DNA from 2 places in the Paraburkholderia sp. EG286B genome. Region 1 is predicted to be linked to the other one. Evidence: riboswitches for the same ligand, from Rfam matches in the RefSeq annotation. Region 1 holds a riboswitch; the other holds the start of a gene.

The links. Region 1 has a riboswitch for thiamine pyrophosphate ahead of AB4Y42_RS33155 (FAD-dependent oxidoreductase). Riboswitches for the same ligand answer to the same signal wherever they lie in the genome.
Region 2: it holds a riboswitch for thiamine pyrophosphate, as region 1 does, so the genes downstream of both, thiC (phosphomethylpyrimidine synthase ThiC) here and AB4Y42_RS33155 (FAD-dependent oxidoreductase) in region 1, are expected to answer to the same signal.

Annotation. Positions count from the first base shown of each region.
Region 1 covers NZ_JBFRCF010000020.1:70,904-79,974, reverse strand. The annotation lists gene AB4Y42_RS33165 (thiazole synthase) at 1-256, opposite strand, end outside; gene thiS (sulfur carrier protein ThiS) at 337-534, opposite strand; gene AB4Y42_RS33155 (FAD-dependent oxidoreductase) at 577-1,725, opposite strand; TPP riboswitch at 1,974-2,088, opposite strand; gene AB4Y42_RS33150 (ABC transporter ATP-binding protein/permease) at 2,398-4,155, shown strand; partial or broken gene AB4Y42_RS33145 (SDR family NAD(P)-dependent oxidoreductase) at 4,209-4,607, shown strand; gene AB4Y42_RS33140 (MFS transporter) at 4,898-6,193, shown strand; gene AB4Y42_RS33135 (D-amino acid dehydrogenase) at 6,243-7,607, shown strand; gene thpR (RNA 2',3'-cyclic phosphodiesterase) at 7,644-8,204, opposite strand; gene AB4Y42_RS33125 (glutamate synthase subunit beta) at 8,391-9,071, opposite strand, start outside.
Region 2 covers NZ_JBFRCF010000002.1:486,916-495,986, reverse strand. The annotation lists gene bamC (outer membrane protein assembly factor BamC) at 1-567, shown strand, start outside; gene AB4Y42_RS05610 (L-lactate permease) at 669-2,267, opposite strand; gene AB4Y42_RS05605 (hypothetical protein) at 2,497-2,877, opposite strand; gene AB4Y42_RS05600 (glycine zipper 2TM domain-containing protein) at 3,206-3,427, opposite strand; gene thiC (phosphomethylpyrimidine synthase ThiC) at 3,640-5,571, opposite strand; TPP riboswitch at 5,676-5,805, opposite strand; gene AB4Y42_RS05590 (GreA/GreB family elongation factor) at 5,903-6,310, opposite strand; gene AB4Y42_RS05585 (hypothetical protein) at 6,678-6,947, opposite strand; gene AB4Y42_RS05580 (EamA family transporter) at 7,098-7,991, shown strand; gene AB4Y42_RS05575 (entericidin A/B family lipoprotein) at 8,155-8,292, opposite strand; gene AB4Y42_RS05570 (DUF1328 family protein) at 8,463-8,624, shown strand; gene AB4Y42_RS05565 (bacterioferritin) at 8,681-9,071, shown strand, end outside.

The sequences.
Region 1 (9,071 bases):
CGTTGACTGTGAGGCAGCCGGCCGTGTTCGGCAGGAGCGGCACGCCGTGGCGCTTGAGCAGGTCGAAGAAGCCGGCCTCGGCGGTGCCCTCGTTCATCTGGCGGCGCAGCGCGACGGTGATCATGCCGGGGCGCGCGGCCGCCATCGAGTCGGCGAGCGACTGCAGCGACGGATAGCGCGACGTGCCGAGCAGCACGCGGCTCGCGAAGGTTTCGCCGTAGAGCGTGAGCGCGTCGGCAGTGGAGGTGGTGGTCATGGGTTGGAATCCTTTGCGGTGTCGTGAAAGCGCTCGCGATGCATACGATGCGCGCGACCGCGGGCTTGGGCGAGCGAGGCTCAGCCGCCGGCCACGGGGCTCACGACGTCGAGGCGGTCGCCCGCCTGGAGCGAGCGCGCGCCATGCTGGGTGCGCGCCACGAAATCGCCGTTCAGGGCGACGGCGAACGGCGGACGCGCGCCGAATGCGGCGAGCGCATCGGCGACAGTCGCGCCCTCGGGCAGCGTGATCGGCTTCTGGTTGATATGAATGTCCATGGCAAATACGTTCTCAAACTGCGGATTGTTTCTGGTGAGGCGTCAGGCCGGCTCGTGCGCGCCCTGCGCGTGCAGCATCTCGCCCCAGCGCGACGCGCGGCGCAGCGACTCGAAGGAATCGGCATCGCTCACGCGGGCGTCGAGCAGCGCCTGGGCGACGCGCGCGGCTTCGTCGGCGACTTCCGGCGCGATCATGAAGCCGTGCCGATAGAGGCCGTTCACGCGCAGCGTGGTCTTGCCGTCCCAGATGAGCGCCGGGCGGTGGTCGGGCAGCGTCGGGCGGCACTGCGTATTCAACTCGAGGATGCGCGCCTCGCCGAACGCCGGATGCACCGCAAACGCCGCGCTCAGCAGTTCGAGCGCCGAGCGCACGCTCACGGGCGAACGGTCCTCGCCTTCGATCTCGGTCGCGCCGATCACGAAGACATCGTGTTCCTTGGGCGCGATATAGAGCGGATAGCGCGGATGCAGGAGCCGCACCGGGCGCGTGAGCGTGATGCCGGGCGCGTGCACGCGCGCGACTTCGCCGCGAATGCCGCGCAATCCCGGCAGCGAAGGTTTGGCGCCCAGCCCGCGGCAGTCGATCGTCACGCGCGCGGGCGGCGGATTGGCCTCGTCGACCGTGGTGTGCCAGTGGGTATCCACGCCGCGCGCGGCGAGCCCCGCCGCCAGCGCGGCCAGGGCCTGGCGGTTGTCGAGCTGGCCCTCGCCTTCGAGCAGCCAGCCGCGCGCGAAGCGCCCGGCGAGCGCCGGTTCGGCGGCGTCGAGCTGCGCACCGGCGAGCGCGACGAAGTTGGCATCGGCGAGCGAGCGCGGCGCGTTGGCGCGCACGCGGCGCTCGAAGAGCGGGGCTTCGGTGCGATCGGCGCTATGCCAGACCACGAGCGTGCCGTTGCGCTGGAAGAACACGGGCTCCGGCAGCTCGGCCAGGATGCGCGGCCAGGTTTCGAGCGACGCGACGCCAAGCTCGGTGATGAGCAGTTCGGCGACAGCGGCCTCCGCGAGCGGCGCAAGCATGGCCGCCGCGACCCAGGCGGCGGCTTCGCCGCCTTCGGGCCCGCCACGCTCATAAAGCGCGACGCGATGGCCCTCGCCGGCCAGACGCCACGCGACGAGCCGGCCGCTCAGGCCGCCGCCGAGCACGGCGAAGTCGGGCACGCCGCCCACGTTATGGTTGCGGGCGCGGCTCATGACGATGCTCCGTCACGCAAGGCGAACGCGATAAGAATCGGGGAACAAAGAGAATAGGCGGTCATCGTATCCTTTCCGTACGGCAGCAGCAGACGTACCCAAGGACGAAACCGGCTGGCAAGGCCGACCGTGGAGGCTATGCGGCGCAGACGGCCCGTACGGAATGCGTACGAACCCATGCGCCCAAAGCGCAGCCCGGCGGGAAACCTGGCGCCCCCGCCTTTTCAAAACCCAGGCTGGGCGCCGGCCAAGACTTTCTGGAAACTTCCCGCGCCGGTATTACCCGGATCGGGTGCAAAGGGTTTCTCTCAGCCTCACTGGCGGCATGCCCGGCATACCGGTGAAGCACCCCTGTTTCGTCAACGATGATTAGACCACAAAACGCGCGCGGCCCGCAAACCTCGACGGAACCGGGGGACGTGGTCTGGCACAATGCCCTGAACCCGCCTCTTTCGCCTCGCAAGCCCGCGCGGTGAGACAATGGGCGCCACGCTACGGCGGCGCCGGCGTGCGCTTTTGTCCACGCCTGGCGCCAGTTTTGGCTCCGCCTGTGACCCGTTAAGACTCACTTAAGCGCCCGACGACAGAATCGCTGCAAAAATCGCTGCAACGCTGCCGCCGTGCGGCGCGCGGCGCATGCCCCCAGCGGGCCGCCACACCTTCAGGACGCACATGACCAACCAACCTGCCCGCGCCACGCCCGATCAGAACGAGCATCAGAAGATCACCGCGTGGAGCCTGATCAAGCCCTACTGGGTCTCCGAGGAACGCTGGATCGCCTGGGGCCTGCTCGTCGCGATCATCGTGATGAACCTGCTCGTCGTGTGGATCAACGTGCGCCTGAACGGCTGGAGCGCGGAGTTCTACAACGCGTTGCAGGCCAAGGACGTCAAGCGCTTCCCGCCGCTGTTGATGACCTTCACCGAACTGGCGTTCGGCTTCATCATCCTCGCGGTGTATGGCCGGTATCTGCGCCAGATGCTCGGCTTTCGCTGGCGTCAGTGGCTCACCACGCGGTTCCTGAACGAGTGGCTCGGCAAGGGCGCGTTCTACCGCATCGAGCGCGACCGCCTCGCCGACAACCCCGACCAGCGGATCAGCGACGACCTCCAGTCGTTCGCCACGACCACCCTGTCGCTCACGCTCGACCTGCTCTCGACGGTCGTCACGCTCATCTCGTTCATCACGATCCTGTGGACGCTCGCGGGCGCGCTCACCGTCACGCTGGGCGGGCAGCCGCTCGCCATTCCGGGCTACATGGTGTGGGCCGCCGCGCTCTATGCCGTGTTCGGCTCGCTCGTGATCCAGAAAGTCGGTCACCCGCTCGTGTCGATCAACTATCAACAACAAAAGGTGGAAGCGGACTTCCGCTTCGGCCTGATCCGCCTGCGCGAAAACGCCGAGCAGATCGCCCTCTACGACGGCATGGACACCGAGCGCGGCAACGCGCAGGGCCTCTTCGCGCACATCAAGGACAACTGGTGGCGCGTGATGAAGTACACGAAGCGCCTCACCTTCGTGCTGAGCTTCTACGGCCAGATCGCCATCATCTTCCCGCTCGTGGTGGCCGCGCCGCGCTACTTCGCGGGCGCCTTCACGTTCGGCGTGCTGATGCAGATCTCGCAGGCGTTCGGCACCGTGAGCGACTCGTTCTCGTGGTTCATCAACAGTTACTCCACGCTGGTCGAATGGCGCGCTACCGTGAATCGTCTGCGCGAATTCGTGCGTGTGGTGCACTCGCCGCGTCTGAAGGAATCGGTCTCGCCCGCCACCGAGCACGGCGGCATCAACCTGCACTTCATCGACAACAACGAGCTCGCCACCGAGCACCTCAAGCTCTCGCTGCCCAACGGCACGCCGCTCTCGGAAGTGCGCGACATCGCCATCAAGCCGGGCTCGCGCTGGCTCGTGCGCGGCCCCTCGGGCGCCGGCAAGAGCACGCTGATGCGCGCGCTCGCGGGCCTCTGGCCGTTCGGCGAAGGCTCGATCGACGCGCCTGTCGATGCGCGCATGATGTTCATCCCGCAGCAGAGCTATCTGCCCATCGGCACGCTCAAGGCGGCGCTCACCTACCCCTCGCCCGCCGACGACTACAGCGACGAAGACTGCCGCGAAGCGCTGCGCGCCTGCCGCCTAGAAGAGTACGTGGATCGTCTCGGCGAATCGGCGCACTGGACGCGCGTGCTCTCGCCGGGCGAGCAGCAACGCCTTGCGGGCGCGCGCGTGCTGCTGCACAAGCCCGACTATCTGTTCCTCGACGAAGCGACGAGCGCGCTCGACCCCGACAACGAAAGCCGGCTCTACAAGCTGTTCATGGAGCGCCTGCCCAAGGCGGCGATCGTGAGCGTCGCGCACCGCGAGTCGCTCGCGGCGTACCACCACGACACGCTCGAGATCGAGCGCATGCCCGAAGAGCGGGTTGCCGCGTGAGCGCAAGCGCTGCGCGCGTCGTGCTGATCACGGGCGCGGGCTCGGGTATCGGCGCGGCGCTCGTGCAACGCGCGCAGCCGGCGCTGGAACGCTCGGCGCACGCCCGCGTGGTCGCGCTGAGTTCGTTCGTCGCGCACCGCTACCGCGCCGGCGCGCCGTTCGCGGCCACCGCCGCCGCGAAGGCCGCGCTCGAATCCCTGGCGAAAACCGCGGCGGCCGAACTCGCGCCGCACGGCGTGACCGTGAACTGCGTCGCGCCCGGCTATACGCGCAAGGACAAGGGCCCCACGCCGGAAAACGCGCCGGTGTGGGAGCGTGCGGCGCAGGAAACGCCGCTCGGCCATGTGGCCGATCCCGCCGATGTCGCCGAACTCATCGCCTTCCTGCTCTCGGACGCCGCACGCCACATCACCGGCCAGGTGATCCACGTCGACGGCGGGCTCACGCTCTAGCGCCGAGCGGTTCCGGCGCGCCATCGTTCGCTCGCTATCGAACTAAACCCGAACTAAATATCGGAATACAACGATAGCGGGCGCCCCCAAATTGCCCCTCGCCTCAGCGCGGTTTCGCACCGTAAAATACCCCTCCAGCACACCGGAGACGGGCGGCGTCGCACCGCGCAGCCCTCCAGCGTCAAGCGCACACGCCACCCAATGCGTGCTGCGTCGGCCGGGTCGCATGCGCCGCACGGGCCGCTCGCCCGGTTCGTTGCGCGCACAACAAATATGGGGGAAGACACGCGATGGGCTACTTTCACTGGTTCACCGAGTTGAACGCGCGCGAGCGGCGCACGCTCTACGCGGGATTCGGCGGCTACGCCGTCGACGCGTTCGACTTCATGATCTACTCGTTCCTGATCCCGACGCTCATCGCGACCTGGGGCATGAGCAAGAGCGAGGCCGGCATGATCGCGACCAGCTCGCTGATCTCGTCGGCGATCGGCGGCTGGCTCGCCGGCATCCTCGCCGACCGCTACGGCCGCGTGCGCGTGCTGCAGTGGACCATCGCCACCTTCGCGCTCTTCACCTGCCTCTCCGGCTTCACGCATTCGTTCTGGCAACTGCTCGCCACGCGCACGCTGCAGGGCATCGGCTTTGGCGGCGAATGGACGGTCGTCACGATGATGATGGCCGAAACGATCCGCTCGCCGCAGCATCGCGCCAAGGCCGTGGGCACGGTGCAGAGCAGCTGGTCGTTCGGCTGGGGCGCGGCCGCCATCCTGTACTGGGCCTTCTTCGCCCTGCTGCCTGAGGAATACGCGTGGCGCGCGTGCTTCTGGATCGGCATCGTGCCTGCGCTCTGGATTCTCTATGTACGCCGTAACGTGAGCGACCCCGACGTGTTCGTCGCCACGCGCCGGGCGCGCGAAAGCGGCGCGGTGCAAAGCCACTTCATGCAGATCTTCGCGCCCGCGCATCTGGCCACTACCTTGCTCGGCAGCGCGCTGTGCACCGGCATGCTCGGCGGCTACTACGCGATCACCACCTGGCTGCCCACCTACCTCAAGACGGTGCGCCACCTCTCGGTGTTCAACACGAGCGGCTACCTGATCGTGCTGATCGTCGGCTCGTTCACGGGCTACATCGTCGGCGCGATCCTGTGCGACAAGATCGGCCGGCGCGCCTCGTTCATCCTGTTCGCCATCGGCTCGTTTGCGCTCGGCATGGCCTACACCATGCTGCCCATCACCGACACCGCCATGCTCCTGCTCGGGTTTCCGCTCGGCATCGTCGTGCAGGGCATTTTCGCGGGCGTGGGCGCGTATCTCTCGGAGCTTTACCCGAACGCGATCCGCGGCTCGGGCCAGGGCTTCTGCTACAACCTCGGACGCGGGCTCGGCTCGTTTTTCCCCATTCTCGTAGGCACATTCGCGCAAACCACCTCGCTCGTGAAGGCGATCGGCGTGGTGGCCGGCGCGGGCTATCTGCTCGTGATCGTCGCGGCGCTGTGCCTGCCGGAGACGAAGGGCAAGACGCTGACCGAGGAAGTGCCTGCTGCCGGGAGCGAGCGAGCGTCTGCGGAGTCCACTGCACGATGAGCGCGAACATGCTGCAATACCGACCGTCCCTCCCTGTTGTGCGACCGGCATGAAAACGATCGTCCTCGGCGCCGGTGTGATCGGCGTCGCTACTGCGTACTATCTGAGCGAACGAGGCTGCGACGTCACGGTCGTCGAACGGGAACCGGGCGTCGCGCTCGGCACGAGCTTCGGCAACGCCGGCGTCATCGCGCCCGGCTATGTCACGCCGTGGGCCGCGCCCGGCATGCCCGCGAAGCTCATCAAGTATCTGCTCAAGCCGACCTCGCCGCTCATCTTCCGGCCCACGCTCGATGCCGCGCAGTGGCGCTGGATCGCGCGCTGGCTGCGCGAATGCGATCTCGCGCGCTTTCGCGTGAACAAGCAGCGCATGCAGCGCATCGCCTATTACAGCCGCGAATGCCTGCACGCGTTTCGCGCCACGCACGCGTTCGAGTACGGGCGCAGCCAGGGCTATCTGCAGCTCTTTCGCAGCGACTACGACCTCGAACTCGCGCAACCGGCGCTCGGCGTGCTGCGCGATGCGGGCATCGTCTATCGCGAGCTCGACGCCGCCGCCTGCGCGCAGGTCGAGCCCGGGCTTGCCTGGTCGCGCGTGAAACCGGTGGCGGGCGTCTATCTGCCCGAAGACGAGGCCGGCGACTGCGCACGCTTCACGCGCGAACTGCGCTCCGTCTGCGAAGCACGCGGCGTCACGTTTTTGTTCGATACCGAAGTGCTCGCGCTCGAAGCCGCGGGCGGCAAGGTAAGTGGTGTGCGCGTGCGCGCGGTGCCCGGGCGGCGCACGGCCAACAACCGCAAGGACCGGCGCGAGCAGCGCCGCGCGCCGGCCGAGGTGCTTCGCCCGGCCGAGCGCAGCGAGCCCGCCGACGACACGCCCCACACGCTCGCCGCCGACGCCGTGGTGGTCGCACTGGGCGTGGAGAGCGCGGCGCTCGTCGCGCCGCTTGGCGTGCGCGTGCCGCTGTATCCGGTGAAAGGCTATTCGGCCACGCTGCCCGTGGTCGACGAGCAGAAGGCCCCGCGCGCCGCGCTCATGGACGAGTCGCTCAAGACGGCGATCACGCGCTTCGGCCCGTATCTGCGTGTGGCGGGGACGGCCGAGTTGGGCGACCACCGCGCGACGCTGCGCGAGCAGGCGCTGCAAACGCTCATGAAGGTGCTCGACGACTGGTTCCCGCATGCCGCGACGCCTTCGTCGGCGCAATTCTGGGTGGGGCGCCGGCCGATGGTGCCGGACGGCGCGCCGCTGCTCGGCACGTCGGGCGTGGATGGCCTGTGGCTGAACGTCGGACACGGCTCGACGGGCTGGGCGATGTCGATGGGTTCGGGCCGCGTGCTCGCGGATCTCGTCACACAGCGCTCGCCGGAAATCGATCTCGATGGATTGACGCTGGCGCGGTATCGCTACTGAGCGTCGGTCGAAACTCCACTGTGTGGCGCCGACGCCTCAATCGAGCGCGACACTCGCCAGTGCCTCGTAGCGCGCGCCCTGCCTCGCCAGCGTGCTCGAATACAGCACCAGCGACTCGAAGCGCAACGGCGGCAGCGCTTCCCCGCCGCTCGCCGCCGGCGCGCCAACGGCGTCGCGCGCGAAGCGTGCGAGCGTCACATGCGGGCGAAACGCTCGCGCGTCGAGCGGCAATCCCACGTCTCCCATGAGTGAACGCACGTGCCAGTCGAGCGCCGTGAACGCATCCGACATCGCGAGCACGGCCACCATGAGGCGCGGATGCACGCGGCCCGGCCAGCATTCGATATGCGTGACCTGCGCCGGCGGGAGGAGCGGCGCGTGCTCGGCGAGCCGCCGCGAGAGCACGTGTCCCTGGTCGAACGACATCGCGCCGATGAACGTCACTGTCAGATGGAGTTGCGCATAGGGCACGCGCCGTGCATTGGGCGGCACGTCGAGCGCGGCGAGCGCATCGCGCGACGCCGCAGTGGGCGAAAGCGCGATGAAGCAGCGCCGCCATTGCTGCGTGTCACGATCGGTCTCGCGGGCTTCGGACATGATCGGCGGGCCTCGTTCGGTCGGGCAATCGCGTCATGGTAATCCTCTCGCGCGAGGCGCGCGCCCATGCAAACCCGCAGCACGAACGTAAAAAAGCCGGGTCACCCTCGCGGGTGCCCGGCTTCTGTCGTTGCGTCTCCTGCCGTCTCCCCCGTGCGTCCCGGCGAATTGCGGGACACACCGGATTTATCGCGGCAACTCCGAGCTGCCCATCAAATACGCATCGACGGAGCGCGCGCATTGACGGCCCTCACGGATCGCCCACACCACGAGCGACTGGCCGCGGCGCATGTCGCCAGCGGTGAAGACCTTGTCGACCGACGTGTAGTACGCCTTCTCGCCTTCGGTCGCGGCACGCACGTTGCCGCGCGCGTCCTTCTCGACGCCGAATGCCTCGAGCACCGGCGACACCGGCTGCGTGAAGCCCATGGCGAGCAGCACGAGATCGGCCTTCATTTCGAATTCCGAGCCCGGCACTTCGACCATCTTGCCGTCCTTCCACTCCACGCGCGCGGCGACCAGCTTCTCGATCTTGCCGTTCTTGCCTTCGAGGCGCTTGGTGGCGACCGACCAGTCGCGCGAGCAGCCTTCGTCGTGCGACGACGACGTGCGCAGCTTGATCGGCCAGTACGGCCACACGAGCGGCTTGTTCTCTTCCTCGGGCGGCTGCGGCAGCAGTTCGAACTGCGTGACGCTCTTCGCGCCGTGACGGTTCGAGGTGCCCACGCAGTCGGAACCCGTATCGCCGCCGCCGATCACGACCACGTGCTTGCCCTTGGCGAGCAGCTGGTTCGGCAGCTTGTCGCCGGCGTTGACCTTGTTCTGCTGCGGCAGGAACTCCATGGCGTAGTAGATGCCTTCGAGTTC
Region 2 (9,071 bases), on a different contig from region 1:
GAATACCTCAAGCGCCTCATGATGACGCTCGCGAACGCGAAGCCGGGTGTGCCCGACGCGCAGGTCGCGGCCGAAGCCGACGCCAAGGCCAACAGCAAGGGCACCGACGCGAAGTCGAAGGCTCCGGACGCCGCTGCGGCCGCCATGGCCGCGCAGAACGTCGCAGCCGTGGGCCAGCAATCGGGCAGCGGCTCGTCGAACGCGCAGGGCACGTCTGGCCAGTACACCTCGTCGGAGCTCACGCTCGGCGAGCCGTACGACCGCGCGTGGGTGCGCGTGGGCATCGCGCTCGATCGCGCCAACTTCACGGTGGACGATCGCGACCGCACGAAGGGCATCTACTACGTGCGCTACGTCGATCCGAAGGACCACAGCTCGGACGAGCAGGGCTTCTGGAACCAGATCTTCCACGGCCGCAAGGAAAAGACCGCGAAGCAGTACAAGCTCAACGTGCGCGCCGTGACCGACAACCAGACGCGCGTCGCGATCGTGGACGACAGCGGCCAGATCGACTCGTCGCGCCCGGCGCAGGAGATCATGAGCCTCGTGGTCGACGAACTGCACTAAGCATTGCGCCTGAGCCAGCGTAGTCTGGCTCAAGACTGCAAAAGAAAAACCCGCCTGCGCTTGCCCGCGCAGGTGGGTTTTTTCATGCCCGCGCGCCATACTCAGTGCGGGATCATCCAGGTGAGCACGTTCTGCTGCAGCCACACGAGGATGCCGAGCAGCACCGTCAACAGGATCGAGTGCTTGAACGTCTTCGCGAACACAATACCTTCCTGCCCCTTCAGGTCCGTGGTGGCGACGCCCGTCGCGATGTTCTGCGGCGAGATCATCTTGCCCATCACGCCGCCCGACGAGTTGGTCGCCGCCATCAGGATCGGATTGAGGTTGAGCTGTTTCGCGGCCACCACCTGCAGGTTGCCGAACAGCGCGTTGCCCGAGGTGTCGCTGCCTGAGAGGAACACCGCGACCCAGCCGAGGAAGGCCGAAACGAGCGGGAAGAAGGCGCCGACCGACGACACCGCGAGACCCAGCGTATACGTGAGCCCCGAGTAGTTCATCAGGAACGCGAGCCCGACGATCGTCGCGACCGTGAGGATGGCGATGCGCGTCTGCACCCAGGTATCGACGATCGCGACGCCGAAATCGGCGGGCTTCAGGCGCACGACGAATGCGGTGATGATCGCCGCGACGAGAATCGCCGTGCCGGTGGCGAGCGGCTGGAAGTCCCAGATCGCGCCATAGGGCGTGTTGTAGAGCGTGATGTAGACGGCCTTGTCGAGGCCCGGCCACGGCACTTTCACCTCGCCGATCGTGAAGACCTTCGCGACGGTCCAGATGATCACGACGGCCGCGACGATGATCCACGGATACCAGCCCTGAGCGCCCCGCACGGCGCCGCGCGCTTCCTTCGCGCGATCGACCTTGATGGCGAAGCGCGGATCGGACGCGGGCTTCCACACGCGCAGGAACAGGATGGTGAGGATCAGCGAGACGAGCGACGAGAGCACGTCGGTGAGGCTGTAGTTGATGAAGTTGGCGGTGACGAACTGCGTGAGGGCGAAGCTGCCGCCCGAGACGAGCAGCACCGGCCAGATGCGCAGCATGCCGCCCATGCCCGCGTAGATCGCGATGACATAGAACGGCAGCAGCAACGCGAAGAACGGCAACTGGCGGCCGACCATCTGGCCGAGCAGATCGGAGGGCAGGTGCGTGACTGCGCCGAGCACGGTGATCGGCACGCCGAGCGCGCCGAACGCTACCGGCGCCGTGTTGAAGATCAGCGTGAAGGTCAGCGCCTCGAGCGTCGGAAAGCCGAGCATGATGAGCAGCGAACTTGTGATAGCGATCGGCGTGCCGAAGCCGGAAATCCCTTCGAACAGGGCGCCGAACGAGAAGCCGACCACGACGAGCACGATGCGCCGGTCGTTGGGCAGATTGTCGAGCAGCCACATGCGAAAGGCCGCGAAGCGGCCTGAGCGCAGCGCGATGTTGTAGAGCAGGATCGCGGTGACGACGATCCACATCACCGGCCAGAGCGCGAACACCACGCCCGCGAGCACCGAGCTGATCGCGAGATTGACCGGAAACTGCCAGCCGCCGATCGCGACGATCAGACCGACTACGAGCCCCGCTAGCGAGGCTTGCCATGCGGGCCGCCGCGCCCAGCCGAGCAGGGCGAGCACGGTGAGAATCGGCAGCACGGCGATCAGAAACGAAAACAGCAGCGAATTGCCGATGGGGGTCAACAGCTGGTGGAACATCACGTCTCCTTTATGCTGGTTCGTTATCGGCGCAGCAGTGACAGCGTGCGCCGGGGCGCGTCGTCGGCTGTGGAGTTCAGTGCGCGGCCAGGTGGCCGAGTTAAGGCGGTGCTTCAATCCCCGCTAGCCCACTTGGAGGATAGATAACGACACGGGAGCGTCAAGGAGGGAAAGTACGGTCCGGCACTGTTTTGCGGCGCATATGCCGGCGTGGCGCGCAGCGTGAGCGTCAGTGATGCCAGTGCCCACCGCCGCCGCCCCAGTAGCCGAAGCCGAACGAGACGGCGGGCGCGCCCCAGCCCCAGCCGTACGCGGGGTAAGGGTAGTACGCGGGATACGCGGCGGGATAAGCGGGATAGGCCGGCCACGCGGGCACGGCGATCGCCACGGGCGGCGAAGGATAGAGCGGCCCCGGATACTGTGAGTCGGGCATGGCGGCCGGAGCCGGGTTCGGCGCCGTTTGCGCGACTACGGTTTCCTGCTGGGTGGCCGCGACGGGCACGGTGCCGTAGTAGTAGGGCGGGTAGCCGTAGGGGGCGTAGTAGTAGCAGCCGGAAAGCGCGGGGAGCGCGCTCGCGGCGGCGATCACAAACACAGACGGACGTTTCATGGCGGGCTCCGCGAGTGGCGAACGGCCGCGCAGGATGATCGCCATCAGGCCCGAGCCGTCTGATCGCTTGAGCTTACGCCGTACGAACGCGCTTTGTGTTGTGCATCGTTAACCGAATATTTCGCGTAGCACGGTGGCTGCGATGGCATCGACCCAAGCAAACGCGGCGCAGCCCGTGAGGGTCTGCGCCGCGCATCCTTCCCTGATGCACGCCTGGGATGGCGTGTTGCCTGCCGTGTCGTTTCTGTTGCGTGCCGTCGCTTCGATCGTGCGGCCAGTCGTGCAGCCGCATCGTCGCTTCGTACTGGCGCTAATGCCTGTTTGCCACTTACTTGCCAACCTGATTGCCGATCACGCCACCCACCGCTGCGCCGCCCACGGTGGAGAGCGCATTGCCGCCGATCGCCGCGCCGGCCACGCCGCCCACGCCCGCGCCAATCACCGTATCGCGGTCGCGTCTCGACATGTTGTCGCAAGCGCCAAGACTGCCCAGCACGGCGACGAGTGTCGTCACCGTGAGTAGCGTGCGTGCACGTTTGAGCGTATTCATTGTTCGACTCCCCACGCATGATGCGTTCGAGTGGGCGGTCCGACGTGCGCTGGCGCGCACGCCACACCTTCGATATCCCCATCCTAGCCACGCGACCCGTATCCGGGTGTGTGCGCTTGTCAGAGAGTTGTGGGAGTCGTTAGAAAATGTTTCGGCGGACGGCGAGCGCCCGCCGGGGCGTAGTGAGCCCTGAGTCGGCCCGAAGTCAGCGCTTACTGGCGCTGATAGATTTCGGCGCCTTGCTTGATGAACTCGACCGCCTTCACTTCCATACCCTTCTTGAGGGCCTCGTCGTCGCTCACGCCTTGCTTGGCCGCGAAGTCGCGCACGTCCTGGGTGATCTTCATCGAGCAGAAGTGCGGGCCGCACATCGAGCAGAAGTGCGCGACCTTGGCCGAGTCCTTCGGCAGCGTTTCGTCGTGGAACTCGCGCGCCTTGTCCGGGTCGAGGCCGAGGTTGAACTGGTCTTCCCAGCGGAACTCGAAGCGCGCCTTCGACAAAGCGTTGTCGCGCACCTGGGCGCCCGGATGACCCTTCGCGAGATCGGCCGCATGCGCCGCGAGCTTGTACGTGATGATGCCTTCCTTCACGTCGTCCTTGTTCGGCAGGCCCAGGTGTTCCTTCGGCGTGACATAGCAGAGCATGGCCGTGCCGAACCAGCCGATCATCGCGGCGCCGATGCCGGAGGTGATGTGGTCGTAGCCCGGCGCGATGTCGGTGGTGAGCGGCCCGAGCGTGTAGAAGGGCGCTTCCTTGCACCAGTCGAGCTGGAGATCCATGTTCTCCTTGATGAGCTGCATCGGCACGTGGCCCGGGCCCTCGATCATCACCTGCACGTCGTGCTTCCACGCGATCTGCGTGAGCTCGCCAAGCGTCTTCAGTTCGCCGAGCTGCGCTTCGTCATTGGCGTCGTAGATCGAGCCGGGACGCAGACCGTCGCCGAGCGAGAAGCTCACGTCGTAGGCCTTCATGATTTCGCAGATCTCTTCGAAATGCTCGTAAATGAAGGACTCCTTGTGATGCGCGAGGCACCACTTGGCCATGATCGAGCCGCCGCGCGAGACGATGCCCGTCATGCGGTTCGCGGTGAGCGGCACGTACTGCAGGCGCACGCCCGCATGAATCGTGAAGTAGTCCACGCCTTGCTCAGCCTGCTCGATGAGCGTGTCGCGGAACATTTCCCACGTGAGGTCTTCGGCCTTGCCGTTGACCTTTTCGAGCGCCTGGTAGATCGGCACCGTGCCGATCGGCACCGGCGAGTTGCGGATGATCCACTCGCGCGTTTCGTGAATGTGCTTGCCGGTCGAGAGGTCCATGACCGTGTCGCCGCCCCAGCGGATCGCCCACGTCATCTTGTCGACTTCTTCGCCGATCGACGAGGTGACCGCCGAATTGCCGATGTTCGCGTTGATCTTCACGAGGAAGTTGCGGCCGATGATCATCGGCTCGCTTTCCGGGTGGTTGATGTTCGCGGGAATGATCGCGCGGCCGCGCGCGATTTCGTCGCGCACGAACTCGGGCGTGATTTCCTTGAGCGCGTTCTCGCCGAAGGCGGCTGCGCCGAACGCCTGGCCCGGATGCTGGCGGCCCATCATCGCGGCGAGCTTCGCGCCGTTCGGGCCGCTGGCCTTGAGACTTTCCAGATACTCGGCGCGGCGCTGGTTCTCGCGAATCGCGATGTATTCCATCTCCGGCGTGATGATGCCCTGACGCGCGTAGTGCATCTGCGTGACGTTCTTGCCGGCCGTCGCGCGGCGCGGCGTGCGGTGCAGGCCGGGGAAGCGCAGCTCGGCCGTCGCGGGGTCGGCGGCGCGCTCGCGGCCGTACTCGGAGGAGAGGCCCGGCAGCGCTTCGGTGTCGCCGCGCTTTTCGATCCAGCCCTGACGCAGCGCGGGCAGGCCCGCGCGAATGTCGATCTTCGCTTCAGGGTCGGTGTACGGACCCGAGGTGTCGTAGACGTAGATCGGCGGATTCTTCTCGCCGCCGAAGCCCGTGGGCGTATCCGCCTGCGTGATCTCGCGCATCGGCACGCGGATATCGGGTTGCGAACCGGTCACGTAGATCTTGCGGGAATTGGGCAGCGGCGCGATCGCGGCTTCGTCGACGTGCGCGTTGGCGGAAATGAACTTGGGATTCGCGTTCATGCGTCTCTCTCTCCATGCAAAGCAAAGTGGGAACAGCGGCTTAGCAGGAGACGAGACGGAACGTGGACGGACTTCGCTGTGATGAGGTGAGGCGTTGAGCGATGTTGCGAAGTCCGGACGCTTCCCTGCGCTGGCATTATCCAGATCAGGTTCAAAGGGTATTTCTCACCCGCGCAATACGCTGCACGACTTTCGTTCGATGCGGCGCATGACGCAGGACCCCCGCGTAAGCAAGGCCAAACGATACACCGCGCTGCGACGGTCTGGCAAGTGTCATCTCGCGTGCGATCTGCCAGGCACGGTGTGGCGCGGTGTTTCGTGCCGGCGGAACTTACAGCGTGAAATCCTGCGAGGCTTCCGGCTGAAACAGGATGCGTTCGATCTTCAGCGTTTCGACCGCGCCGCCCGGCGTCGTGAAGCGCACGGCGTTGCCGCGCTTCGCGCCGAGGAGCGCGAGACCCGCGGGCGAGAACACGTTCAGGCGCCCGGCGTCGACGTTCGCCTCATGCGGATAGACGACGGTGTACGTGAGGGAGGCGCCGTTGCGCTCATCGACGAGCGTGACCTGCGAGTTCATCGTCACGACGTTGGCGGCCATGTCGCGCGCTTCCACGATCACGGCGTGTTCGAGCAGCTCGTCGAGCATGGCCTGGCGCGCGGGGGCGGCGCCGGGTTCGGCGGCGCATCTTTCGAGGCGGGCAACATCGAGTTCGGTGAAGTAACGGATTTTCTTCGACATGGCAGTTTTCCTTGCGATCCAGAAAAGATTCGAGGTAACGGCGAGGGCCGGCGGGCGAAATCGCGCAATCGGGCGCGGGCCGCAGCGGGGCATAACGGGGCGTAACGGATCGGCCCGGAGCCCGACCGAACGGCTCCGATGGATTGGGGGAGACGGGTTCAGTGCGGGCGCCGGGCGGCGCAGAGCGGGGCGGAAAGGGGCGGCAGGGTGCGCGCTCGGGTGTCGAGAGGCCACGGCGCCGTTCGCTCGCGCCTTGCGCGTGCACGCGCTGGCGCGCCGCGCAAACGGTGCGGCGGCAAGGCGAATACGGGACGCGAAACGAGCGAAAGCATGGCGAGCGACGTGTACGAAACCTGATTAATGAAAGTTAAACGAAAGGTTGCGTCATGCTAGCACGATCCAACCGGCGTGGCGTGACCCGGTCGGCGAACGTCGATATGGTGCGCGATCGGCCGTGCTGGCTTGCGCCGCTGCCACTGTGACGCGCACGCAACGAATCGCCGCGCATAAAGCATCCTGAAAGCATCCGCAACGCCCGGCGTTGTTGCATAATGCGCTTCGCCCGTCCCGGGTGTCCTTCGTACTCCGTCTTTTTTTTCGCGTTCTTGCGCATCTGCACCATGCCGTCGAGCTTCACCCGTCCCGCCACCTTGCTGGCGGGGCGCCCGCGGTCCTGCCTTTCACCTGCCGCGGTGAAATGTCGATGCCTCCCCGTTTGCCTTTCCACGTGAACACTCAATCCTTATTCGCCGGGGCCCGGCAGGTTGCAGCCGCGCTATGGCGTTTCGTGCGCGCCGTGCGACTGCCGCAGTCGCGCACCGGACGCGTCGCGCTTTCGCTCGCCGTCGTCTACTTCGTCTGGGGCTCGACGTATCTCGGCGTGAAGGTCGCGCTCTATTCGTTCCCGCCGCTCCTGCTCTCCGGCTTGCGTAATCTGCTCGCCGGGATCGGCCTGTTCGTCTTCGCCATGCGCCGGCGGCCCGTCATGCCTACGCTGCTCGAAGTGCGCAACGCGGGCGTGGTGGGCACGCTGCTCGTGGGCCTGTCGAGCGGCATGCTCGCCTACGGCATGCGTACGGTGGGCACCGGCAAGGCGGCCGTGATGGTCGCCACGGTGCCGCTGTTCGCGACTGTGATCTCGGCGGTCACCGGGCGGCGCGTGGCGAAGGCCGAATGGGCCGCGGTCGCGCTCGGCCTCGTCGGCATTGCCGTCCTTAGCCACGGCGGGGCCGCGTCCGGCTCGGCGGGCGGCAGCCTCGCGATTCTGTGCGGCGCGCTCTTCTGGGCAATCGGTGCGCATCTGGCGGGCAAGCTCACGTTGCCGACCGATCTCTTCCTCGCGACGGCGCTGCAGATCGGCCTCGGCGGCGCCATTTCGACGGCGGTCGCGTGGATCAGCGGCGAACGCATGGGCGAGCTGCATTTCCTGCCGCTCCTCGCGTTCCTCTACCTGCTTTTCATCGGCACGATGGCGGCCTATGTCGCGTATGGCTACCTGATCCGCCATACCAGCCCGCTCGTCGCGAGCAGCTGCATGTACGTGAATCCCGTCGTGGCCGTCGCGCTCGGCGCGCTGCTGCTCGGCGAGCCGGTCACGAGTGCAACCGTCGTCGCGACCGTGCTGATTCTCGGCAGCGTGGGTTTGTCGTTCCTGTTCGACGACCGCCGCCGCACGTCTTGAGTTCATCCTGACTTCGCGACGCGTTTCGCATCATCGCGCTGCGTTGCGCGCGCGGCCGCTGCGCACGTGAGGCAAGCAGCGGCCGCGACTTCATCGTTCACCGGTGACCGGCAGCCTTTCGGGCGTTAGCCGTCATCCCGGCGCCTTTACCGTCTGCCAGACACTATTTCGCCTTTTCCGCGGAGTTCGTGAGGGCGTGGCCGCCTGCGGAAACGTCCTCGCCGGCACCCGCCATCGTGTTGCAGGCCGAGAGCGCTGCCACAGAAGCGGTAACGAGAAAGAGGGCAATCAGGCGTTTCATGAGGAAGTCCTCCACGGTGTCAAAGGAGACGACTCACCAGCATGTCGCGTGCCCGGTCATTTGTGCCGCCATGCGTCGGCGTGGACGCATGCGTCGGGTCCGCTGCTTGCGCTAGCGCCGATGCAGGCGCGACATAGCGCAGCGCATCCGCCCACAAGGAGGACTACGCCATGCTTCACTACGCCATCGTGTTTTTCATCATTGCGATCATCGCCGCCGTGTTCGGCTTCACGGGCATCGCTGCGGGCGCGGCCGAAATCGCCAAGATCCTGTTCTACATCTTCCTCGTGGTCTTCGTGGTCACGCTGCTGCTAGGCGTGATGCACCGATGACGCGCGCAATGCAAAGCCCATCCCACTCATGCATGCCATGTTCGAAGGAGAGTCAGATGTCGAAGACACACGCTTCGTTTGAGTTCGATCTCAAGCGCGTGCGCGATGAGGCGCGCCGCAATCTCGATCAGGGGCCGGTCACGCCGGACTACCCCGCGAATCGCCAGACCGTGCTCAAGCTGCTCAACGATTCGCTCGCCACCGAGCTCGTGTGCGTGCTGCGCTACAAGCGGCACCATTTCATGGCGAAGGGCATCGAGTCCGAGTCGGTGGCCGCCGAGTTTCTCCAGCACGCGACCGAGGAGCAGCAGCACGCCGACATGCTCGCGGCCCGCATCGTGCAGCTCGGCGGCGAGCCCGACTTCTCGCCGGCGACGCTGGTCGAGCGCTCGCACTCGGAATACAAGGAAGGATCCGACCTGAAGGACATGATCCGCGAGAATCTGG